2 regions of the Polaromonas sp. P1_F6 genome follow, and region 2 is predicted to be linked to the other one. Evidence: riboswitches for the same ligand, from Rfam matches in the RefSeq annotation. Region 2 holds a riboswitch; the other holds the start of a gene.

Region 1 (12,162 bases), on a different contig from region 2:
CACCGGCGAACGGGACTTCAAACCGTGAAAAAAAAGAATCAACTTGCCCTGGCGCCTATGGCGGTAATCACCGCCGTGCTGCTGTCCATCCTGGTGTTCCTGTATAGCAAAACCCAAAGCTTCGACGAGTCGCACTACTTTGAGGATATGGCTGTGCTGCGCCACCTGAAGCAGCTGGACGCGCAATGGGAGCTGGATGTGCTGAAGTCCAGGATCGGGATCAACACGCACTACGATGCGCTGGCCGATAACCAGGGCGGGATGGCCCGGCTCATGGAACAACTCGAGTCGGGCACCCACGCCCACAAGCACGATGCATCGGGGCAGGTGGACAAGCTCGCGGCGCTGGAACGCGCCGTGCAGGACAAAGCCGCCCTGATCGAGCAATTCAAGTCGCACAACTCTGTGCTGCGAAACTCGCTGGCCTTTCTTCCCACCGCGGCGGAAGATGTCCAGCAGTCGCTCGGGCCCGGCCGCGGCGCCACAGAGCCGGCGCTCCGGCAGATTTCGTCTGGCGTTAGCAGGCTGCTGCTCGCGAGCATGCTGTACAGCCAGAGCCCGACCGACGAAAAGGGTGCCGAGATAGAAGAGGAACTGGGCCGGCTTGACGGCAAGCTGCGCCATACTCCGCCGGGCATTGCCGACAGGCTGGGGATCTTCCGCGCGCATGTCCAGACCATCTTGCGCGAACAAAAAACAGTCAATGAACTTCTCGCGGGTATTTCCTCGGCACCGACCGCCAAGTTGCTCGATGCGGCCAACGATGCATCAACGATCGAGCAGCAGCGCGCGGGGGTGGAGGGCGAGCGCTACGGCCGCTACCTGCTAATTTTCTCGGCCGTGCTGGTGGCTCTGCTGCTGTATGCAGCCCTTCACGTGTTTCGCAGCCATGCCGTGATCCGGCGCGTCAACACGGAACTCCAGGCGGCCAATGAGCACCTTGAACAGCGCGTGCAGGAACGGACGAAGGAGCTGCGCCAGGCGCAAAGCGAGCTGATGACCACTGCGCGCCAGGCGGGCATGGCCGAGATTGCCACCAATGTGCTGCACAACGTGGGCAACATCCTCAACAGCGTCAACGTCTCGGCCGACCTCATCGGCAGCACCTTGCACAAATCCAGGGTGCAGGGGCTTTCCCGGGGCATGCAGCTGATGAACGAGCACGCCGCAGACCTGGCCCATTTTCTGGTTCACGACGAGAAGGGCAAGATACTGCCCGGCTATTTGAATGGGATCTCCCAGACCCTGGTGCAGGAGCAGCAGGGCATGCTCAAGGAGCTGGAACTTCTCACCAGAAGCATCGACCACATCAAGGACGTCGTCGCCACGCAGCAATCGTACGCAGGCGGCGGCAGCATCGTTGAGCCGGTGCAGATCAGCGACCTGGTGGAGGACGCGCTGCGGATGAACGGTGTCTCACTGGCGCGCCACGGAGTCACTGTGGTGAAGGAGTTCGCGCAGGTGCCAGAAGCACTGCTGGACCGCTCACGGGTCCTGCAGATTCTCGTGAACCTGATCAGCAACGCCAAAAATGCCATGGCGGGTATGCCGGCCGCATCGCACCAGATCACATTGCGGGTGGAGCCTGTTGGCGAGTCGACCTTGCGGGTCTCTGTCATGGATAAGGGAGAGGGGATACCGGCGGAAAACCTCACGCTGATTTTCTCGCACGGATTTACGACGCGCAAAACAGGCCACGGCTTTGGTTTGCACAGTTGCGCGCTGGCAGTCAGCCAGATGGGCGGGACACTTTCCGCTCACAGCGACGGGCCGGGTCTGGGGGCCACCTTCACACTGGAGCTGCCAATGGATATCGCGCAGACCAAATCATGACGCAGCTACAGAACCAGCGCATCCTGCTGATCGACGACATGCTGTCGATCCATGAGGACTTTCGCAAAATCCTCGCTGCGAAACCGGTGGCGCGTGATCTGGACGTTGCCGAAACCGAGTTGTTTGGTGAGGTCACGCAGATTTCCTACGGTGATTTTGAACTGGACTCCGCTTATCAGGGCGCCGAAGGTGTGGCCAAGGTGGAGGAATCCATCCGGGCCGGGCGGCCCTATGCCATGGCTTTTGTGGACATGCGCATGCCGCCGGGCTGGGACGGGGTGGAGACCATCGAGCGGCTTTGGGGTGTTGATCCGCATGTGCAGATCGTGATCTGCACAGCCTACTCCGACCATCCTTGGGAAAATGTGCTGGCGCGGCTGGACGTGCAGGACCGCCTGCTGGTGCTCAAAAAGCCATTCGACATGATCGAAGTCAGCCAGCTCGCGAGAACACTGACCGCCAAATGGGAGCTGGCGCGGCGCGCGGCAGCACAGGTGAGCAGCCTGGAAGATACCGTGCAGGATCTCAGGGCAACCGAAGCGGCTTTGCGCCAGTCCAACAAGGAACTCGAAGCCTTCTCGTATTCGCTCGCGCATGACTTGCGCTCTCCCCTGAACTCGATTGACGGCTTCAGCCACTTGCTGCAAAAGGCGGTCAGCGGTGATGCGGCGGAACGCGCGAGGCATTACCTGAGCCGGATACGCGAGGGAGTCAGGCAAATGGGTGAGCTCACGGATGGCCTTCTGCTGCTGGCCCAGGTGTCCCGTACCAACCTGAAGATCGAGACAGTCGACCTCACGGCAATAGCCGAGCGCGTGCGCGGTGACTGCCAGAAACGCAATACCGCGCGAGATGTGAAAGTCCACATAACGCCCAACCTTACCGCTGTGGGTGACTCCGCGTTGCTGTGCCAGGTAATGGAAAACCTTATTTCCAACGCATGGAAGTTCACCGTCCATGCCACTGCCCCCGAGATCTGGGTTGGGGCGCAGCACCCCGACAACGAAAGTACGGTCTATTTTGTCCGTGATAACGGCGTCGGGTTTGACATGACGTACGCGGACAAATTGTTCGGTACCTTCCAGCGCCTGCATTCACCGGGTGAGTTTGCAGGGATGGGAATCGGGCTGGCAAGCGCTCACCGGATCATTTCCCGTCACGGCGGTCGTATCTGGGCCGAAGGGGCGGTGGGGCAAGGTGCCACATTTTTCTTCACCATTCCATCGCCTGTGCGGCAACACTCGCCCGATGAAAGCCCGGCTGATGCGAAAAAACACAGGAGCCAGCCATGACTCAACTGCAGAACCGGCGCATTTTGCTGATCGACGACATGCCGTCCATCCACGAAGACTTCCGGAAAATTCTTGCGTCCAGGCCGGTTGCGCATGACCTGGACGATGCCGAAGCCCTGTTGTTTGGCGACGCCGCACCGGTATCCGATGATGGCTTTGAGCTGGACTCGGCCTACCAGGGACGTGAGGGTCTGGACAAGGTCGAGGTCTCCGTTCGGGCCGGGCGGCCCTATGCCATGGCCTTTGTGGACATGCGCATGCCGCCGGGCTGGGATGGTGTGGAGACCATCGAACGGCTCTGGCGCGTTGATCCAAAGGTACAGATCGTCATCTGCACCGCCTACTCCGACCATGCCTGGGAAGATGTGTTCGCGCGGCTGGAAGCCCGGGATCGTCTCCTGATTCTGAAAAAACCGTTTGATCCGGTTGAAGTCAGCCAGCTGGCAAGAATGCTGACCACAAAATGGGAGCTGGCGCAGCAGGCGGCAGCGCAGGTGAGCGGCCTGGAGGAAGCCGTGCAGGAGCGCACCCGCGCCTTGCATGACAGCGAATCACAACTGCGCCAGATCACGGACAGTGTGCCCGCCTTGATTGCCTATATCGACGCCGAACAGCGCTTTCAGTTCCATAACCTTGCCTACGAAGAAGTTCTTGGCCTGAAGCACGGCCAGATCCACGGCAAGACCATGCGCGAACTGATGGGCGACGAGCTCCACGAAAAAGAGCGGGGCAAGATTGAAGAAGCGCTCGCCGGTTACGCGGCGCAATACGACCGCACGCAGGTCACGTCAGATGGCCAGCTGCGCGACTACGTCATGCAGTACTTTCCACGCTACGGCGAAAACGAGGACGAAGGCAAGGTGGTCGGCTTTTTCTCGCTGGGCACCGACGTGACCGAACTCAAGCGCATTGACCGCATGAAGAGTGAGTTCGTCTCTACCGTCAGTCATGAGTTGCGCACCCCGCTGACCTCCATTCGCGGCTCCCTGGGCTTGATCGCCGGCGGCGTGGCCGGGGAGCTGCCGGCCATGGCCAAAAACCTGGTCGGCATCGCCACCAACAATTGCGAACGGCTCATCAGGTTGATCAACGACATTCTTGACAGCGAAAAAATTGAATCCGGAAAAATGCGTTTTGACTTCCAGCAGATGGAACTGCAGCCTCTGCTGACGCAAGCCCTGACGGCCAACGAAGGCTTCGCAGGCCAGCACAACGTCAAGCTGGTTCTGGACGCACCGGCAGAAGCGGTAAGGGTCAGCGTCGACAGCGACAGGCTGACCCAGGTCATTACCAACCTGTTGTCCAACGCCGTGAAATTCGCGCCGGCCCAGTCCTGCGTGGAAGTCCGGCTGCTGTGCAAGAACGGCAGGGTCCGGGTGGAAGTCGCCGACAGCGGCCCCGGCATTCCCGAAGAGTTCCGAAAGCGCATCTTTCAGAAATTCTCGCAAGCCGACACATCGGACACCCGAAAAATGGGTGGTACGGGCCTGGGCCTGAACATCTCGCGCGCCATCGTGGAGCGGATGGGCGGCCAAATCGGGTTCACGACGGAAACCGGCGTCGGAACTGTTTTCTTCTTTGAGCTGCCCGAGGCGGTGCCGGCGCCGATTCAAACCAGCATCAGGTCCGGGGCAGCGACCAGGCCGCTCATCCTGGTCTGCGAAGACGATCCCGACATTGCCCGCCTGATCAACCTGATGCTTGATAAAGGCGGCTTTGACTCGGACATGGTGCACAGCGCAGGGCAGGCGCTGGAGCAAGTCATGCTGATGCCCTACGCTGCCATGACGGTCGACCTGAACCTGCCCGACCAGGACGGCATCAGCCTGATTCGTGCACTGCGCCGCGAAGAGGCGACGAAAGACCTGCCGATCGTGGTGGTCTCGGCCAATGCTGAAGAAGGCGAGCTCGAGTTCAATACCCAGCCCCTGGCGGTTTCAACATGGCTGGAAAAACCCATCGATGAGAACCTCCTGATCCTCAGTTTGCACCGTGCCATCGGTAACATGGCCGAAGGCCGGCCGCGCATTTTGCACGTCGAGGACGACCTCGATATCCAGCGCATTGCCGCGGCCATTGCCCAGGACTTTGCCACCTTTGAATTTGCCGCCACGCTGCGCGAGGCACGCGACCAGCTGGCGCGCCGCCGTTACGACCTGGTGCTGCTCGACCTGACGCTGAAAGACGGCTCGGGCTGGGGACTGCTGGACACCATTGAAGCGCTCGACATCGTGCCGCCAGTGGTCGTGTTTTCTGCGCACGATGTGGAGCCGAAGCAAAGCCAGCGCGCGGAGGCAGTGCTGGTGAAAGCACACACTTCCAACGAGCAGCTGATCCGTACCCTGCAGCGGGTGCTCGATGAAAGCCTGTGGGGGACGGTTCACCCACCCCTGACTGTAGACCCACCCCCGTCCAGGCTCACTGGCGTGTAGCCTGTTCCCCCCTCGAGGGGGCGGCGCCTGGGGCCGGCAAAGCCGGACCCTCGGCCCCCGCTGGTGGAATACCCCCGGTGGTAGTGCCCAAAGAATTCTTCAAGCCAGCTCGAGCCGCGGGACTGGCTTTGCCAGACCGCAGGCGGGCGGCCCCCTCGGGGGGCAGGGAGCTACACGAAGTGAGCGACCGTGGGGGCCTTACTTCTTCTGGCTGGCGCGGTAGACCTGCATCACCGTCGCGAAGTCGCGATCAAAGTTGATGGGCAGGAAGGTGTCGTTGCCGGGCAGCTGCTTTTTCAGTGTGGGCGAGAAGCTGTAGCTGAACGAGCATTTCTTCACGCGTGCCTGCAGTTCGGGCGAAACGTCCTTGCTCATGGTCCAGGTTTCCGTCATGAAAGGCGGGCTTTCCCAGATCGTGCGAATGCTCGAGCCCTTGATGTCGCCCTTGACGACCATGCGCTGGTACAAATCGCTGGCCACAGCTGCGGCCGGATAAAAACCATGCATCACGCCCGTGACGGAGCGCTCGTGGCCGTTGGAGAACACGACTTCGTAGTCCTTGTCCGGCGTCAGGCCCAGCGCCGGGAACAGCGCGCGCGGCGCGAGGTTGCCCGAGTTCGAGGTTGGCGTGGTGTGCGCGATTTTTTTGCCAACCAGGTCCTTGGGCTCCTTGTAGGGACTGTCGATACGGGTGACCAGGATCAGCTTGTAGGAGTTGCGCACGCCGCTGGCCTTGTTGCCGGGAACGCCAAACGGCGCCGGCTGGCCGGCGGTGACCAACTGCGCAGCCAGGCCGGGGTTGACTTGTGCCAGCTGGACCTTGCCGGCCGAGATACCTTCAATCAGCTCTTTTTCACCGAGGATGTCGATGTTGCTGGTCTTGTCCATCGATTCGCCTTGCGCGTTTTGCAGGTCGATGTTTCCGCAGCGTGACAGGTGGCTGAAGTAGTCGCCCCACAAGGCCATGGTTTCGCTCTTGCCATAGGTCTTGGGCATGGCCACGACCATTTTTTCGCGAGGGCCGGAATATTTTTCGGGCGCGGGCGCGGGGGTGGCGGCCGCTGCTTTTGCCTTGCGTGCAGGCTTCGCCTCGTCGGTCTGGGCTGTTGCCGAACCCAGGGCGCAGGCGGCGCTGGCCAATATTGCTGCATGGCGCAAATAAAACTTCATGAGTGATCATCCCGGTAGTTGTGGATAAAACCGCATTTGCGGTCACGCGGCAGAGACGCCGGTTAACCCAAGTGTGCTTCCGAACTAACGTTTACTTACAGGTAGACCGACTCTAAAGGGTCATAAAGCGGAATTACGTCAGAAAGTTTGTGGTTTTTTCGTTGAACGAAGGGCGTCAAGGTAGCGCGAAAAATACCTTTCCTGATAAGCGGTGTTACAAATCGCCCCCGGCATCCGCCATGCGAGCAGCATCCACCTTCCCGAGCAGCCATTGCAGCCCGGCCAGGTGTTGCTGGTCATGGCTGCACAGGTAATGCACCAGGCTGCGCAACGTGAGGGCGCCATAACCTTCGAATTGCGCCGTGCGGCCCAGTTGTTCGGGCGTGATGCCCGACAGCATAGCCATCGTCCTGGTGCGCGCTACGCGAAACGCCGCGATGGCCTCTTGCGCATCAGCGGCCGCGTAGCTGCGTTCCTTTTCCAGCGCGTAGCCGTCCAGTGATTCCAGCACGGGGCTGGCCTCTGACAAGGTACGCTGAAACCGCACGTGATAGCCGTCAATCTCGATGTCCCTGACGTGGCAGACCTGCGCAATGGCCGTGAAGTGTTCGCTCGGAATGCCTTCCCACGACGGCGGCGTCCAACCCTTGTGGCTTTCAGGAATCGCGTCGTAGAACTGCTCCAGCTGGCGCGGAAAATCCGCCATGGCCTGGAGCGTTGCAGGGTTCAGTGGCTGGGCAGGGCTCATCAGCCGGCCTTGCGCAGCGAAGGCCACAGCACCGCCTGCGCCACGATCACGTTCTCGCCATTAAAGGTCGCCGCCGGCGAGCCGTAAAGCTCGTAACCCAGCGCCAGCGCCTCGCTCACGCGGCGGCAAAAGCTCGCGTCATCAGGGCCGGTAAGGAGCCTGTAGGTGGGAAGACCGTCGGGGGGCGTGGTGGCGTGTGATGTCATGGCGGCAAGCGGCTGATGAACGGAGGGCGATATTACCGTTTCCGCCCGCCTGCTGCAGGACGCTGTGCTCCAGACCCCCTTTTCAGGCCTTGCTCAGGCCTTCGCCATCCCCGGCAATGCCATCACACGCTCCGGCGCCGGCATCCCGGTAAACGCAAAGTCGACTTCCGGCACGCGCCCGCTCACGATGTCCGCAATCGCCGCGCCCGAGCCGCAGGCATGTGTCCAGCCCAGCGTGCCGTGGCCCGTGTTGAGGAAGACATTGGAGGCCTTGCTTTTGCCGATGTAAGGCACGTTGCTCGGCGTGGCCGGCCGCAGGCCTGTCCAGAACTGCGCGCCTTCGCCGTCCGTCATGTCGGGAAAGAGTTGTTTTACACGGCGCACGATGGCGTTGCAGCGCACCAGGTTCAGCTCGGTGTTGTAGCCGTTGAGTTCGGCCGTGCCGGCAATGCGCAAGCGGTTGCCAAAACGCGAGAACACCAGCTTGTATTCGTCGTCGGTCAGGCTCACCTGGTAAGACGCCGCCTCGTTGATCACGGGCAGCGTGACCGAATAACCCTTGGCCGGGTAGATGCGCAGGCTTTGCCCCAGCACCTTGGCCCACTGCGCGCTGAAGGCGCCCAGGCACATCACATACGCGTCGGCTTTCAGCATCTCGACCTTGCCACCGGCCTCGCCACTGCCCATCGCCACCTGCACGCCGTTCAGCTGCCCCTCTGCGGCATCCAGGCCCAGCACCGTGGTGTTGTACAAAAATTTCACACCGGCCTGTTCGCAGCGCGCGGCCAGCGCGGCGGTAAACGCGCGGGCGTCACCCGATTCATCGCTGGGCGTCATGCTGCCGCCCACGATGCTGCCGCGGCATTGCGCCAGTGCGGGCTCAATCGCCACACATTCGTCGGCCGTCTTCATGTCGAGTTCGCAGCCGTGCTCGCGCATGATGCGCGCGGGTTCCTGCGCCGCGTCGTACTCGGCCTGGCTGGTGTAGAAGTGCAGGATGCCCTTGGTCTGCGCGTTGTACAGCAGGCCCAGCTCGGCGCGCAGCTTTTGCAGCGCGCCGCGGCTGTACATGCCCAGGTTCACGATCTGCTTGATGTTTTGTGCCGTGCGCGCCGGCGTGCAGTTGCGCAAAAACTCCAGCCCCCACAGCCACTGGTTCACATCGGCGCGCAGCCTGAAGAGCAGCGGCGCGTCTTCACGCGCCAGCCATTGCAACACTTTCAGCGGCGCACCCGGGTTGGCCCAGGGTTCCGCATGGCTCACCGATATTTGCCCGCCGTTGGCAAAACTGGTTTCCATCGCGGCTGCGTTGCGGCGTTCCACCACTGTCACCTCATGGCCGCGCTGCGCCAAATACCAGGCCGTGGTGATCCCCGTGACACCAGCCCCCAAAACCATGACTTTCATGGCGATTCCTTTTCATTCAAGCAGAACATTGCAGTAGCGCAAGCGCCGTGCCAGGGGTTGCTGTTGAATCGGAAGAATCGTGGCAACCGCCAAGCCATCACATGCTTGCGGCCGCTTCCACTGTCCTTGTTACCTGAGAGATTCAGCCGTTGCTTTTATGTCGATGACAAGCTTCGGCTTTGCTCCTTCGGTGCGCTGCACCTTGCGTGCGGCGTCTCTCCAGACGGCTGTGTGTTCCGGGCAGTACGGGACCTGAGCGATTATGGAAGTTTGCGCCTTCGGTGGCTGCCTTGTGGGGCAGCGCTCTCCTGCTTGAACGGGTTTGAATTTACCACCGAAGACTGTTTTGCCAAGCGTGAATAGGGCGTTCAGTACAGGTCTAGCGGGTTAATTCAGCGGCTTAATAGTAGGGAGTAGGGAGCAGGGAGGTTTAGCCTTCGCTCACTGCGTTCACAAACGCGGCTTTGGCATCGGTGTAGGCCTCCCGGTCACCCGGGTGCCTGGCCGCCAGTTCCGCCTTGAGCGCGGCATAGCGCGCCGCCAGCGCCGGGTCCGAACGCAGGGCGTCGCGAAAACGCAGGCGCTGCGCCCACACCTCGCCGCCGTGCACCACCAGGTGCAGGTGATGCGTGCGGCGCCCCTCTGCCCAGCGCATCAGCCATTTGCGGTCAGACAGCGAGGCATTGAATTCAGCGGAGGTCGTGTAGCCATTGGCGCACAGCGGCGCCAGAAGCGCTTCAGCCGCCGCGATTGATTCCACACCGGCCAGCATATCGATCACCGGCTTGGCCGCCAGGCCGGGCACGGCTGTGCTGCCGATGTGCTGGATGTCGATCAGGCGGGCCGGCAGCTGAGGGGAGAGCGCAAGCAGGCGGTCCCGCTCAGCCACAAACTGCTGGGGCCAGGCTGGGTTGTAGGCCTGCAAGACCACTTCCTCGTGGATAGCGGCAAGCAGCGATTCCTGGTCAGTCATGCGCGTGACGGCTGGCAGGTTGTTGTGCAGGGGCAAAAAACGCTGTGCGACACGCCAGAATCCTTTGCGGGGCTATTTTTGGGGCGGTTTTAAGCATCAAAAAGGCCTTCAGCCCAATCAAATATTGCGCGAGCAGCTATTAAAACAATAGCAACTAGAAGTCCCGCGGCTGCGAATGAGGCGGTCTGCATTTCATTTACCGGAGAGCCAGCACAGCTTTGCGCGCCTGGGCCAGTCGCTCTTCCAGATAGGCACCATAAAAGTCGGTAGATGCCAGGCCAACCAGCCGTTCCGCCAGGTCTTGCCCGGCCGGGCCCAGAAACAGCACGGTGGGTGTGAAACCGGCTTTCCATGCCGCGACTTGCGCGGCGGCTGTCGTCACCTGGCCGTCAAAGCCGGTCAGCGGCGTCGTGCGGTCGCTGATGTTGAGCTGCCAGGCGTGCAGGCTGCCGTCACGCTGCGCCGGCAACAGGTAGTTGCGCCGCACCAGCTCGCAAAAAGGGCAGCCGGGCAGGCTGACCAACAGCACGAGTGGTTCATTTTTGGCGAAGGCGATTCCAGCGGCCGCCGGCAAAGAGGCCGGCACAGGCAAGGCAGTGTCTTTGGCCAGTGCGAGCTGGGGCAAGGCCAGCCCGGCTGCCAGCGCGGCAGTGAACTGGCGGCGGCCCACCTGGCTCATTCGGCGCTTTCCAGCAAAATCTTCGTCAGCGCAGCCGGTTCGCTGATCATGGGGTCATGGCCGGTCTTGATCTCCACCACGCGCGAATTCGGCAGCCACGCACCGTCCCAGAATTTCGGGTCTTTCACACGCAGCCGGCTCGGCTCTATGGTGGCCAGGGCGGGTTGCGTGCAACTGACAAAAGTGCGCGGCACAGCGGCTACGCGCTGCATATCAAAGTGCAGCGGCGCCTGGTAGGTGTTGCCGGGGTGCGGCGTCTGCCGGCGCTTCACCCAGTCACGGTCAGCATCGTGCAGGCCGAACACCTCCGGGTCGGGTGCCGGAAAGCTGAAGCTGGGCGAAGCCTGCGCCGCCGCCATGCGCTGCTGCTGCGTGGCGCTGGCCTGCGTGCTGCTCCAGCTCTCGCCGGGCTTGGGCACCACCGCATCCACATACACCAGGTGCTTGATGCGGTCGGGCATGCGGTCAGTGACAGCCGTGCCGATCATGCCGGCATAGGAATGCACCGCCAGAATCACTTCATGCAGCTCTTCCGCCTCGATCAGGTTGATCACGTCGTTGATGTGCGTGTCGAGGTTGATCGTGGGTGAGAGCAAATGGGCGCGCTCGCCCAGGCCGGTCAGTGTCGGCGTGAACACCTTGTGGTGGTCCAGCTGCAGCGCCTGCGCCACACGCCGCCAGCACCAGCCGCCATGCCACGCGCCGTGGACCAGAACAAAATTGTGTTTCATTGCGTCACTTCCATGTTAAAGGTTGCTGCATCAAATGGTTTTGCTGCTCTTCAGTTCAGACAACCTGGCGTCGGAATAGTTCAGCACGCTGCGCAGCACCTCTTCGGTATGCTGGCCCAGCAACGGCGGCGGCAGGTCGGTGCGCACCGGCGTGGCGCTCATGCGGATGGGGCTGGAGACCAGCTTCAAATCATCCTTCACCGGATGCTTCCACTCCGTCACCATCTTGCGCGCTTCAATCTGCGGGTCGGCAAACACTTCTGCCAGGCTGTTGATGGCGCCGCACGGCACTTTTGCCGCCTCCAGCGCACCCAGCCAGTCGGCCTTGCTGCGCGTCTTCATCACCGCTTCCAGAATCGGCACCAGCTGCCCGCGGTTCAGCACGCGGTTGCGGTTGGTGGCAAACAGCGGGTTAGTCGCCAGCTCAGGGATGTTGGCCACGGCGCAAAACTTCGCATACTGCGAGTCATTGCCCACGGCCAGAATCAAATGGTCTTTGCTGCCATCGGGCGCAGGTGCGACTTCAAACACCTGGTAAGGCACGATGTTCTGGTGCGCATTGCCCGCCCGGCCCGGCGCCTTGCCGCTGACTAAATAGTTGGCGCCCAGGTTGGCCAGCATGGCCACTTGGGTATCCAGCAGCGCCATATCCACCTGCTGGCCCTCGCCGGTTTTCTCGGCATGGCGCAGC
Region 2 (12,162 bases):
GGAGGATGGGCATATGCACACCACGGATCTGAAACTCCTTCCCCGCGTGGACCTGCGGCTGACAGCCCTGGGCCTCGGCTGTTCGCAAATGGGGGGCCTGTACCGTGCCACCAGCGCCCGCGAGGTAGAGGAGGTCTTTGCGAACGCCTGGGCGGCCGGCGTGCGCTATTTCGACACGGCACCCTACTACGGCTACACCCGCTCCGAGCACCGCCTGGGCGCCCAGCTGGCCGACTGCCCCCGGCACGAATATGTAGTCAGCACCAAAGTGGGCCGCCTGCTGCGTCCTGATGCCAGTGTGACTGCTGGCGATGGCGGATGGGCCAACCCCTACCCGTTTCGCCCGCAGTATGACTACAGCTACAGCGGCGTGATGCGCTCATTCGAGGACAGCCAGCAACGGTTGGGTCTGGCCCACATCGACATCCTGTACGTACACGACATCGGCCGCGACACCCACGGCGAACAGCATGCGCATTACTGGCAACAATTGACCACGGGGGGCGGCTTCCGCGCGCTGGACGAATTGCGCGCAAGCGGTGCCACCAAGGCAGTGGGCCTGGGCGTGAACGAATGGCAGGTGGTGATGGACAGCATGCAGGAGTTCGACCTGGACTGCACCATGCTGGCCGGGCGCTACACCCTGCTGGAGCAGGACTGCATCACCCCCTTTCTGGGCGACTGCATGCGCCGCGGCAACGCCATCGTGGTGGCCGCGCCGTTCAACTCCGGCGTCCTGGCGGGCAACACCAAATTCAATTATGCGGAAGCCCCGCCCGCCGTGGTGGCGCGCGTGCAAGCCTTGGCGCTGGCTTGCGAGGAATTCGGCGTGCCCCTGCAGGCCGCCGCACTGCAGTTTCCACTGGCGCACCCTGCGGTGGTGAGCTGCGTCACCGGCACCCGCACCGCAACCCAGCTGCAACAGAACGTCGCCTGGCTGGAGACGCCCATTCCCGCCACGCTGTGGCAGGCCCTGCGCACCCGCGGCCTGCTGCATCCCGATGCGCCGGTACCAGTCTGAGGAGGCCCCCATGCTGATCGACGCGCACCCGCATTTCTGGAATCTGGCAAACCGCACTGGCCACTGGTCGTCATCTTTGGCGGCAATGCGCGCCGCCTGTACCACCTTGGCCAACATATAGACGGAAATTGACATGCAACGAATGGGATGGGTCATTGGTATCGACCCCCGGCACATCGCCGAGTACAAGCGGCTGCACGCGGCCGTCTGGCCCGCTGTGCTGCAGCGCATTCACCAATCGCAGGTGCGCAACTACAGCATTTTTCTGCGAGAGCCGGAAAACCTGCTGTTCGGCTACTGGGAATACCACGGCCGGGACTTTGACGCGGACATGGCCGCTATCGCCGCTGATGCTGAGACGCAGCGTTGGTGGACCCTCTGCGGCCCCTGCCAACGCCCCCTTCAAACCCGCGGCCCAGGCGAGCACTGGGCCGCCATGGAATCCGTATTCCACATTGACTAACCACTTCCACCCAAGGACATCTATGCTGACAGTCATTTGCGAAACTCCCGGCGTGCTGCGCACGGTCGAAGGGGCCATGCCCATCCGCAATGAAGGCGATGTGCTGCTGCGCATCCGCCGCGTGGGGGTGTGCGGCACAGATCTGCACATCTTCACCGGCAAGCAACCCTTCCTGGCCTATCCACGCGTCATGGGCCACGAGATCGCGGGTACCGTAGAGGAAGCTCCAGCGGACGGCCCCCTTCAGGCCGGCGACAGCGTCTTCGTCATGCCTTACCTGTCGTGCGGCCGGTGTGTAGCCTGCCGCCAGGGCAAGACCAACTGCTGCGTCCACATCCAGGTGCTGGGCGTGCACCGCGACGGCGCCTTCACAGAGTATCTCAACGTACCCGCGCAGTTTGTGCGCAAGGCAGAGGGTGTCTCACTGGACCAGGCCGCCATGCTGGAATTTCTGGCTATTGGTGCCCACGCTGTACGTCGCGCCGACGTGCAGCCCGGCCAGCGTGTACTGGTGGTAGGGACGGGCCCCATCGGCATGGCTGCCTTGCTATTCGCCGGCCTGCGTGGTGGTCAGGTCACAGCGCTGGACACGCGAAAGGAGCGGGTGGAATTCTGCAAACAACACCTGGGGGCGCATGCGGGTGTTGTGATAGGTGACAACGACCTGGACGAGCTGCGCGCACTGACCGATGGAGATTTTTACGATGTCGTTTTTGACGCCACGGGCAACGCAAGGGCCATGGAGCGCGGCTTCCAGTTCATTGCCCATGGCGGCAAGTATGTGTTGGTGTCGATAGTGCTGGACAATATTACGTTCGCCGATCCGGAGTTTCATAAACGCGAAGCGACGCTGCTGGGCAGCCGCAATGCCACCATGGAAGACTTCGAAACGGTGCTTGAGGCGATGCGGGGCGGCAAAATCCCCACCGCAGCACTCAACACTCATCGCATGGCCCTGGCCGATGTACCCGCCCAGTTCGCCACCCTGCTGGACCCCACGCAGGGCGTCGTCAAGGCGCTGATCGAATGCTGACCGGAGTCTCCACGTGAGCACGCCCATCCTCCAGTTTGGCACCGGGCGCTTTCTGCAGGCGCATGCGGACCTGTTTGTGTCCGAGGCCCTGGCCCAGGGCCAGGCGCTGGGCGGCATAACCGTGGTGCAGAGCACAGACAGCCCGCAGAGCAGCGCGCGCGCCGCGGCACTGGCACATGGCTACCGCGTCGAATTGCGCGGCATGCAACATGGCCGGCGTATCGAGGAAACCGTGCAAGTGAACGCAGTACAGGCCGTCTGGCATGCCCGCCGCGACTGGACACTGTTGCGCGATGCCATGGCTACCACCGTGCAGGTCATCATCTCCAACACCGCGGACATGGGCTATGCACTGGACGACTCCGACACCGCGGCGCTGCTGCGTAGCCCGACGACGACGCCGCCGCCGCGCAGCTACCCGGCCAAGCTGGTGGCGCTTCTGCACCACCGCTGGCAGCAGCAGCCGGAGGCTCCCCTGACGCTGTACCCCTGCGAACTGGTCAACCGCAACGGGGACACGCTGCGCAACCTGGTATCCACGCTGGCACAGAGCTGGGGCGTTACGCCCGCCTTCCTTCGCTATGTGCGGGAGCACTGCGTGTGGGTCAATTCACTGGTGGACCGCATCGTGTCGTCTCCGCTGGAACCCGCCGGTGCAGTGGCCGAGCCCTATGCGCTGTGGGCCATCGAACGCCAGCCGCGCATGGTGCTTCCTTGCAGCCACCCGGCCATGGTGGTGACGGATGCACTGGCCCCCTTCGAGCAACGCAAGCTCTGGCTGCTGAACCTGGGCCACACGATATTGGCCGAACGCTGGCAGCTGCTGGGCGGTGCTGCTGACATGACCGTGATGCAGGCCATGCACACCCCGGCGCTGCGCACCCCGCTGGAGGCCGTGTGGGCCGACGAGGTGCTGCCGGTATTTGACGCCGAGGGCACAGGCCCCGAGGCCCACGCCTACCTGGTGGAATTGCGCGACCGCCTGCTCAACCCGTTTCTGGAACACCGTCTGGCCGACATTGCCAAGGACCACGCGCAGAAGAAGCTGCGCCGCCTGGCACCCGTGCTAGAGCGCGCCGTGGCGCTGCAACTGCCCATCGCACAGACCCAGCTGCGCAATGCGTTAGCTGAAACCGGAAGCACCCTGGGCACTGGTGCCTGAACCACCGGCTGGTCACCTGCGTTTGATGACATGCTGCGGCGCAACATCCGACGCCGCGAGCCCTCATGCCAGGGGCCAGTCCCTCAGCGCCCGGGCGTGGAACGGAAATTCGCCGCAATTGCGCCTCCGGGGTTACGATGCGTAAACCATTCACTCCGTCGGTGGTTCCATGGTGGCACTTGCCGCACAATTCGATTCGCCCCGCCGGCTGCATCAAAGAGCCAGCGACCGGCCGCAGGACTGGCTTGGCACAACGCCCCTGCTGGACCTGGACGACACCAAGCTGCGCCTGAAGGCTCGCTCGATTGTCCAGCTGTGCCGCACCGACCGGGACAAGGCACTGGCTATCTATCGCTTCGTCAAGCGCCTGCCTTATACCAAGCGGATCAAGCTGCAGTACCCGACCGCCCGCGACGTACTTGAGGCGCGCGGAGGCGACGGTGACGACAAGGTGACGCTGCTGATCGCGCTGATGCGCTCCGCCGGCATCCCGGCCCGTGTGCGCTACATGGAGATGCGCGGCGAGATGCTTCGCGGCCTGATCCCGCGGGCCACGCCGGCGGCGCGGCCGCTGGCGGAGTTCTGGCTGGGCCGTTGGGTGCGCACCGACACCTACATCTTCGATGCCGAATACGTGGCTGCGGCGCTCGAACGCCTGAAAGCGAACGGCTGGGAGTGCGGCTGGGGTATCCACATCAATGCCCAGCTTCTGTGGGACGGAAAGAACGACGCCTTCCTCGGCGGTGTGCCTACCGAGCAGGACCCCATGCTCACGCGGCTTCTGTGCGTGGTGAGCGATCCTCTGGAACTGGTGTCGGCATCCCTCGGGGGCAGCGGGCTGCGTTACCGTCGATCACTGCGGGCCTTGCAATGGAATGCGCTGGCTCCGACCATGATTCGGGCCATTCGTGAGCTGCGGGCCGGCTCGCGTTTTTATTGAAATGACAGGCCCTAGCCCATCCGCCGCAGCAACTCCGGCACGGATGACACCAGCATCGCCACGCCGGAGCAGGTCAGCAGGCTCAGCACCAGTCTGCGAAAGGCCAGGTCGCTGATGCCCGTGTAAACACGCCCGCCCAGCCAGGCGCAAATGAGCGCAGCAGGCGCCACGATGGCCAGCATGGGCAGCGTTTCGCGCGTGACCAGGCCGGCGGCAACATAGCTGGCCATGGTGACGGTCAGCACGGCCAGATTGAAGTTCTGGATGACGGCGCGCTGGGCACTCTTTTCGTAGCCGCGCAGGGTGCACCACAGTGTCGGAATCACACCGCTGAAACCACCCAAGGCCCCCATGAAACCACCGGCAACGCCAATCGTGCCGTCGGCGACGCGGCCCCCATGGTGAATGCGCGGGAGCTTGCCCGAAAAAAGCATGGCCGGGCACCATAGCGCCAGCAGCATGCCGAGAAACAGCTTGAAGAGCTGGACGTCAAGTTGCGGCAACAACAGCAAACCCAGCGGGAGCCCCAGCAGGCCGCCGGCCAGAAACGGCAGCAGGCGCTTCCAGTCAGTTGTGCGGCTGACCGTAAAGGCCGCCATGACCTGGCCCGTCAGGCCGCCGAACACCGCCATGACAGCCGCCAGCTTCGGGTCTATAGCCCAGGCCCAGAAAGACATGGCGACAAGGCTGAAGCCAAAACCCGACAGGCCCTGGACAAACCCCGCTGCCGCCGCCCCCGCGACGATCAGGATGATGTGAGCGTCCAACTCAGGCGTAATCACTCACGGGCACGCAGCTGCAAAAAAGGTTGCGGTCGCCGTAAACGTTGTCGACGCGGCCCACCGGCGGCCAGTATTTGACCTGCTTGAGCGAGGCCAATGGGAAGGCGCCGGTTTCGCGGGAGTAAGGGCGGTCCCAGTCAGCGCCCATCAGGCTGGCCGCGGTGTGCGGCGCATGCTTGAGCGGGTTGTTGTCTTGCGGCCATTGGCCAGCTTCGATTTTTCGGATCTCTTCGCGGATGGCGATCATCGCGTCGATGAAACGGTCCAGCTCGGCCAGGGTTTCGCTTTCGGTCGGCTCGACCATCAGGGTGCCGGGCACAGGGAAGCTCAATGTGGGCGCGTGAAAGCCGTAGTCCATCAGGCGCTTGGCCACGTCTTCGGCGGTGACGCCGCTGGTTTCCTTGAGCGGGCGCAGATCGAGAATGCATTCATGCGCGACATGGCCATTCTCGCTGGCGTATAGCGTGGGGTAGTGGTCCTTGAGGCGCGAGCTGATGTAGTTGGCGCTCAGGATGGCGACTTCAGTCGCCTGCGTCAACCCTTCTGGTCCCATCATGCGGCAGTACATCCAGCTGATGGGCAACACCGCTGCGTTACCCAGGGGGGCCGCAGAAACCGCCCCCACGCCGTTGACGGGAATGCCGGCCGTGGCATGGCCGGGCAGGTAAGGCACCAGGTCAGCCACCACGCACACCGGGCCAACGCCCGGGCCGCCGCCGCCGTGCGGGATGCAAAAGGTTTTGTGCAGGTTCAGGTGGCTCACGTCGCCGCCGAACTCGCCCGGCGCGGCCACGCCCACCAGTGCGTTCATGTTGGCGCCGTCCACGTAAACGCGTCCGCCGTGGCTGTGCACCATGGCGCAGAGCTCTTTTACCTGGGTTTCGAACACGCCATGCGTGCTGGGGTAGGTGATCATCACGCAGGCGAGGTTGGCGCTGTGCTGTTCGCACTTGGCCTTGAGGTCGGCCATGTCGACATTGCCCAGCGCGTCGCAGGCGGTCACGACGACGGTCATGCCCACCATCTGGGCGCTGGCCGGGTTGGTGCCGTGAGCCGACGAAGGGATCAGGCAGATGTTGCGATGACCCTGGCCTTTGGCTTCATGAAAGGCCTTGATGACCAGCAGGCCCGCGTACTCGCCTTGCGAGCCGGCGTTAGGCTGCAGGCTGATGCCTGCATAACCCGTGGCCTGGCACAGCCAGTCGCGCAACTGCTTGTCGAGTTCCGCATAGCCCTGCAGCTGGTCTGCGGGTGCGAAGGGGTGAATGTTGGCGAACTCCGGCCAGGTGATGGGAATCATCTCGCTGGTGGCATTGAGCTTCATGGTGCAGCTGCCCAGCGGAATCATGCTGCGATCCAGTGCGAGATCTTTGTCGCTCAGCATGCGGATGTAGCGCAGCATGCCGGTTTCGGAGTGGTGGGTGTTGAACACCGGGTGCGACAGGAAGGCGCTGGTGCGGCGCAGGCCGGCGGGGATCAGCGACTCGATGCCCTTTTCGAAAGCGCTGACCACGGGTACGGTCTGGCCGGGCCTGGCGAAGAAGGACCAGAGCAGTTCGATGTCCTTGCGGCTGGTGGTCTCGTCCAGCGACACGCCCAGGTGATTATTCAAGCGAAAACGCAGGTTGGCGCCCGCCGAACGTGCGCGGTCAGCTATCAAATTGGTAGCGTCACCCGTCTTCACCGTGACGGAATCGAAGGCGCCTGTGTTGGTGATTTCATAGCCCAGCTCTTTGAGACCCTGCACGAAGATGGCCGTATAGGCCGCCACACGCTCGGCGATGCGCTTGAGGCCTTGCGGGCCGTGGTAGACCGCGTACATGCTGGCGATGACGGCTGGCAGCACCTGCGCGGTGCAGATGTTGGAGGTGGCTTTCTCGCGGCGGATGTGTTGCTCACGGGTTTGCAGCGCCAGGCGGTAGGTCGGGTTGCCGTGGCTGTCGATGGTCACGCCGACCAGGCGGCCGGGCAGCGAGCGCTTGAATTCGTCGCGGCAGGCAAGGTAAGCCGCGTGCGGCCCCCCGTTGCCCATGGGCATGCCGAAGCGCTGGGTGTTGCCGAGCACGATGTCGGCATCCCATTCACCGGGCGGGGCCAGCAGCGTGAGCGCCAGCAGGTCGGCCGCAACGCAGAGGGCTGCGCCATCGACATGCGCCTGGCCGGCCAGCGGGCGCAGGTCATGGATGCTACCTGTGGTGGCGGGGTATTGCGCCAGCACGCCGAAGTAATTGCCTTCGGCCATCAGTTGCGGCACCGTGACGGCTGCCGTGCTGACCTTCACCTCGATGCCCAAGGGCTTTGCGCGGGTCTGGATCACCTCAATTGTTTGCGGGTGGCAGTCGCCTGCGACGATGAAGACATTGCTTTTGCTTTTCACGCTGCGCTTGGCCAGGGTCATGGCTTCGGCGGCGGCGGTGGCTTCGTCGAGCATGGAGGCGTTGGCGATCGGCATGCCGGTCAGGTCGCAGACCATGGTCTGGAAGTTGATCAGCGCTTCCATGCGGCCCTGCGAAATCTCAGCCTGGTAGGGCGTGTAGGCCGTGTACCAGGCGGGGTTCTCGAGGATGTTGCGCAGGATCACGCCCGGCGTGTAGGTGCCGTAGTAGCCTTGGCCAATGAAGTTCTTGAACACCTGGTTCTTGGCCGCGATGGCTTTGAGCTGCTTGAGCGCGGCCGCCTCCGTGACGGGGGCCGGGATGGCCATGGCGGTGCTGCGTGCAATCGAGCGTGGAACAATGCCTTCCACCAGCGCGCGGCGCGAGGCTGAGCCCACGATGCTGAGCATGTGGACTTCGTCGGCGTCATCGATGCCGATGTGGCGGGCGATGAATTCGGCAGGGTTTTCAAGATCGCCCAAGGGCTTGGCGGATTGCATCAACATGTCGGGTCCCGTGTCAGGCTTGGCAGCCAGGAGTCAGAAAAAAGAATCGGTCAGAAAATCAGGCAGCGAAGGCGGTGTAGCGGGTTTCGTCCATCAGCGCGTCAAGCTGCGTTGGGTCGGACAGCTTGACTTTGAAAAACCAGCCGGCGCCCATCGGGTCGCTGTTAGCGAGAGATGGGTCGTCTCTTAGGGCTTCGTTGATTTCGGTGACTTCGCCACTCAAGGGCATATACACGTCGGCCGCGGCCTTGACGGATTCGACAACACCGGCGGTTTCTTTCTGGGCGAAGGTGGTGCCGACAGCCGGCAGGTCCACAAACACCACATCGCCCAGCGCATCCTGCGCATGCACGGTGATGCCGACGGTGGCGACGTTGCCTTCAATCTTGACCCATTCGTGGTCTTCGGTGTATTTGACGGTCATGAGGTTCTCCAGGGGTTGAGTGGGGTGAATAAAACGGGGAGCTTGATCTGGTGCTTAACCGCGGTAGTAGCGGGCGGGAACGAAAGGCATGGCGGCCACTTCCATGGGCACCGGCTTGCCGCGCACGATGGCGTTCACGCGTGTGCCCAGCGCAGCGAACTCAGGTTTGATGTAACCCATGGCGACGGGCTGGTTGATGGTGGGGCCCAACAAACCGCTGGTGACTTCGCCGATAGCCATGCCGTCGGTGCTTTGCAGTTCGGTGTGGTCGCGTACAGGAACGCGCTCCAGCGCCACCAGGCCGATACGCTTGCGGGTGAGCAGGGCGGGGTCGGCCAGCTGGGCCAGAATTTTGTCTGCGCCAGGGAAGCCGCCGGCACGCGCGCCGCCGGTGCGGCGAATCTTTTGCATGGCCCAGTTGAGGTTGGCTTCCACCGGCGTGGTGGTGGTGTCGATGTCGTTGCCGTAGAGGCACAGGCCGGCCTCCAGCCGCAGCGAATTGCGCGCGCCCAGGCCGATGGGTTTGACTTCAGGTTGCGCGAGCAGCGCGCGTGCGAGTGCGTCAGCTTGCGAAGCAGGCACCGAGACTTCAAAGCCATCTTCACCGGTGTAGCCGCTGCGGGTGATGAAGCAGTCGCAGCCGGCCACGCTGAAGCGGCCGCCGGTCATGAATACGAGTTTTTCGACACCGGGCGCCAGGCGCTGCAAGGCAGTGACGGCCTGTGGGCCCTGCAGCGCCATCAGCGCCATTTCCGGCATGGGGATGACTTCGCAGCGCGAGCCGATCTTTGCCTGGATGTGTGCAATGTCGCCGACCTTGCAGGCGCCGTTGACGATGACAAAGAGGTCGCCGCCGTTGGCGTAGTCGCGGTTGAAGAACATCAGGTCGTCGATGATGCCGCCGTCGTCGTTCAACAGCAGGCCGTAGCGCTGCTTGCCGGCGGGCAGGTCGATCACATCAACGGGTATCAGGGATTCCAGCGCGACTGCGGCATCAGCACCCACCAGGCGTAGCTGGCCCATGTGGGACACGTCAAAAAGGCCGGCAGCCTGGCGTGTGTGGTGGTGTTCCGCCATCAGGCCCGCGGGGTACTGCACCGGCATCGAATAGCCCGCAAAAGGCACCATGCGCGCGCCAAGCTCCACATGCAGGTCATGCAGGGGCGTTTTCAACAAGGTTTCGGGGGCGGCGGAAGAGGTGGACGAATCGGACAAGGCATTCTCCAGGGGGCAAACACGGTCATGGCAAGAACTTGTTCTCAATCCATGGGCTGCCCCTGCTGTCCACTTTACCTGAGAGATTCACCCGGCGATGCAGGCTTGCTCCTTCGGTGGGCTGCCCGTGAAAGGCGGCCTCTCTCCAGTAGGGAACGCCTTGCCGCGTGGTGCGCCGCAGGGCGGTTGCCAGTCCTTTTGCCTGAGCGTTCAGTGCTACTCAAGGGGGGTGCCCCCAGGGTGCTCGTGCGCCTTCGGCGGTTTTCGCGAGGAAAACTCTCTCCTGACACCGCTGAGTGTAACGGAAGCCGCTGTCGGCTCGATCAGGCGGCCTGGTGCTGCGGCAGCAGCATGGCGATGCGCTCGCTGATGGAGTCGGCGCGCTCGTGGCCCGCGATTTTTTCGATTTCCTCGATCATTTCGCGCGAGGCGCTGAGCATGGTCTCGCGGTCTTTGGCATTGCGCAGCGCTTCGCGAAAGCGCTCGGCCATCTCCGGGTTGCGCCGGGCGAACATGCGTTCGCAGATGTCGAACAGGAACATCCGGGTTGTGGCAAGCGAGCGCTTGCCTTCAAATTGATCGGCAGAGACCTGAATGGCCTGGGTGGTTTCGGGGCTGGGAAAGTTCTGTAACTGCGCCGGCGTGAGTGTTTGGGCGGGTGCAGGCGCAGGGTTTTTTGCCGGCGCGGACGTCTTGCCGGGATGGGCTTCCAGAAAGCCGTCGCGCAAAAGGCGCAGGGCAATGGCTTCGCCGTCGCCCTCAAACAGCGGGCGGAAGTCCTGGGCCGACTTGCTGCCGTCGGCCATCAGCAGCAGGGTGCGCTCGCGCTGGCCTAGCGTTCTCACGCCGGGCTTGAGCTCGGCACGGGCGCGGTCGGTTTTGTGGAGCTGCATGGATTTCATCCTGAAATGAAACCCCGAGCATGGCTGCTGAAAATGACAGCCTCGTGAATCCCGTCCGAAAAGCTATTTTGCGTAGACGAGATCCCGCAGAGCCAGCGACAGCTGCGGGACGTAAGTGACCACCATCAGGCAAGCCAGGATGACGAGCACAAAGGGGATCAGGTGGGTCACGATGCGGTCCAGCGATATCCTGGCGACGGTGCAGGCCGCGAACAGGTTCACGCCGAAAGGCGGTGTGATCATGCCCAGGGCAAGATTGACCACCATCACCAGCCCGAAGTGCACCGGATCGATGCCGAAATGCACAGCCACTGGCGCCAGGATGGGTGCCAGAACAATGATGGCGGCGCTGGTTTCAATGAACATGCCGATGATGAACAGCGCCGCGTTAACGCCGAGCAGGAAGAGGGCGGGCGATTGCAGCACTGCTTCCAGCCAATGGCCTATGGCGTCCGGCACGCCGGCCCGGGTGATCAGAAAGGCGAACAACCCGGCATTGGCGATGATGAACATGATCACGGCGCTGGAGAGCACCGATTTGCGCAGGATGACGTACAGGTCGGCCGGCTTGATTTCGCGGTAGATCACGGTGCCGACGACCAGCGCATAAAACACCGCCACCGCCGACGCCTCGGTCGGCGTGAAAATCCCGCCGTAAATGCCGCCCAGAATAATCACCGGCATCAGCAGCGCCCAGCTGGCCTGCCAGGTCGCCTTGCCAAAGCTCAGGCGGCCGTCGCCGTCGTGCTTGCCCCAGCCCTTCCAGCGGCAGTACAGGTGCACGAACAGCATCAGCGCGCAGCCGATCAAAAGCCCCGGGCCGAAGCCGGCGATGAAGAGTTCTCCGATCGAGACCTCGGCGCTCACGCCGTAAAGAATCATGGGGATGGATGGCGGAATGATCACGCCCAGTTCTGCGCTGGTGGCCTGCAGGGCTGCGGCGTAGGCGGTGGGGTAGCCGTGCTTGATGAGCGCCGGGATCAGGATGGCGCCTATGGCGAAAGTAGTGGCCACAGAAGAGCCCGACACGGCCGCAAAAATCATGCAGGTCAGCACGCAGGTCATGGGCAGGCCGCCCTGGACGCCGCCCACAATGCTTTTGGCGAACTCGACCAGGCGGCGCGAGATGCCGCCGGTTTCCATCAGGTTGCCGGCCAGGATGAAGAAGGGGATCGCGGCCAGCGGAAACTTGTTGATCGAGGAGAACATCTCCTTGACTGAAATCAGCATGTTGGCGTTGGACGCCTGGATACCGAAGATGGACGCCAGGCCGATGGAAACGGCCACGGAAACGGTGAGTGCAAAGCACAGCACCATGGTGGAAATCATTACCGCGGTC

The links. Region 2 has a riboswitch for glycine ahead of gcvT (glycine cleavage system aminomethyltransferase GcvT). Riboswitches for the same ligand answer to the same signal wherever they lie in the genome.
Region 1: linked by a shared signal. The riboswitch ahead of AC1DY9_RS21465 (D-amino acid dehydrogenase) and the one ahead of gcvT (glycine cleavage system aminomethyltransferase GcvT) in region 2 are both predicted to bind glycine.

What each region holds. Positions count from the first base shown of each region.
Region 1 covers NZ_JBFUBQ010000011.1:11,508-23,669, forward strand. Annotated here, with positions in the region: gene AC1DY9_RS21430 (cytochrome-c peroxidase) at 1-28, shown strand, start outside; gene AC1DY9_RS21435 (DAHL domain-containing protein) at 25-1,833, shown strand; gene AC1DY9_RS21440 (sensor histidine kinase) at 1,830-3,125, shown strand; gene AC1DY9_RS21445 (response regulator) at 3,122-5,557, shown strand; gene phnD (phosphate/phosphite/phosphonate ABC transporter substrate-binding protein) at 5,756-6,727, opposite strand; gene AC1DY9_RS21455 (DinB family protein) at 6,942-7,475, opposite strand; gene AC1DY9_RS21460 (DUF1737 domain-containing protein) at 7,475-7,681, opposite strand; gene AC1DY9_RS21465 (D-amino acid dehydrogenase) at 7,775-9,088, opposite strand; glycine riboswitch at 9,200-9,321, opposite strand; gene AC1DY9_RS21470 (GrpB family protein) at 9,519-10,061, opposite strand; gene AC1DY9_RS21475 (thioredoxin domain-containing protein) at 10,258-10,740, opposite strand; gene AC1DY9_RS21480 (alpha/beta fold hydrolase) at 10,737-11,471, opposite strand; gene AC1DY9_RS21485 (CaiB/BaiF CoA transferase family protein) at 11,502-12,162, opposite strand, start outside.
Region 2 covers NZ_JBFUBQ010000001.1:360,652-372,813, forward strand. Annotated here, with positions in the region: gene AC1DY9_RS01730 (aldo/keto reductase) at 14-1,021, shown strand; gene AC1DY9_RS01735 (L-rhamnose mutarotase) at 1,155-1,484, shown strand; gene AC1DY9_RS01740 (zinc-binding alcohol dehydrogenase family protein) at 1,507-2,517, shown strand; gene AC1DY9_RS01745 (mannitol dehydrogenase family protein) at 2,531-3,679, shown strand; gene AC1DY9_RS01750 (transglutaminase-like domain-containing protein) at 3,849-4,619, shown strand; gene AC1DY9_RS01755 (sulfite exporter TauE/SafE family protein) at 4,631-5,386, opposite strand; gene gcvP (aminomethyl-transferring glycine dehydrogenase) at 5,388-8,282, opposite strand; gene gcvH (glycine cleavage system protein GcvH) at 8,341-8,706, opposite strand; gene gcvT (glycine cleavage system aminomethyltransferase GcvT) at 8,761-9,921, opposite strand; glycine riboswitch at 9,977-10,080, opposite strand; glycine riboswitch at 10,102-10,217, opposite strand; gene AC1DY9_RS01775 (hypothetical protein) at 10,245-10,814, opposite strand; gene AC1DY9_RS01780 (TRAP transporter large permease) at 10,887-12,162, opposite strand, start outside.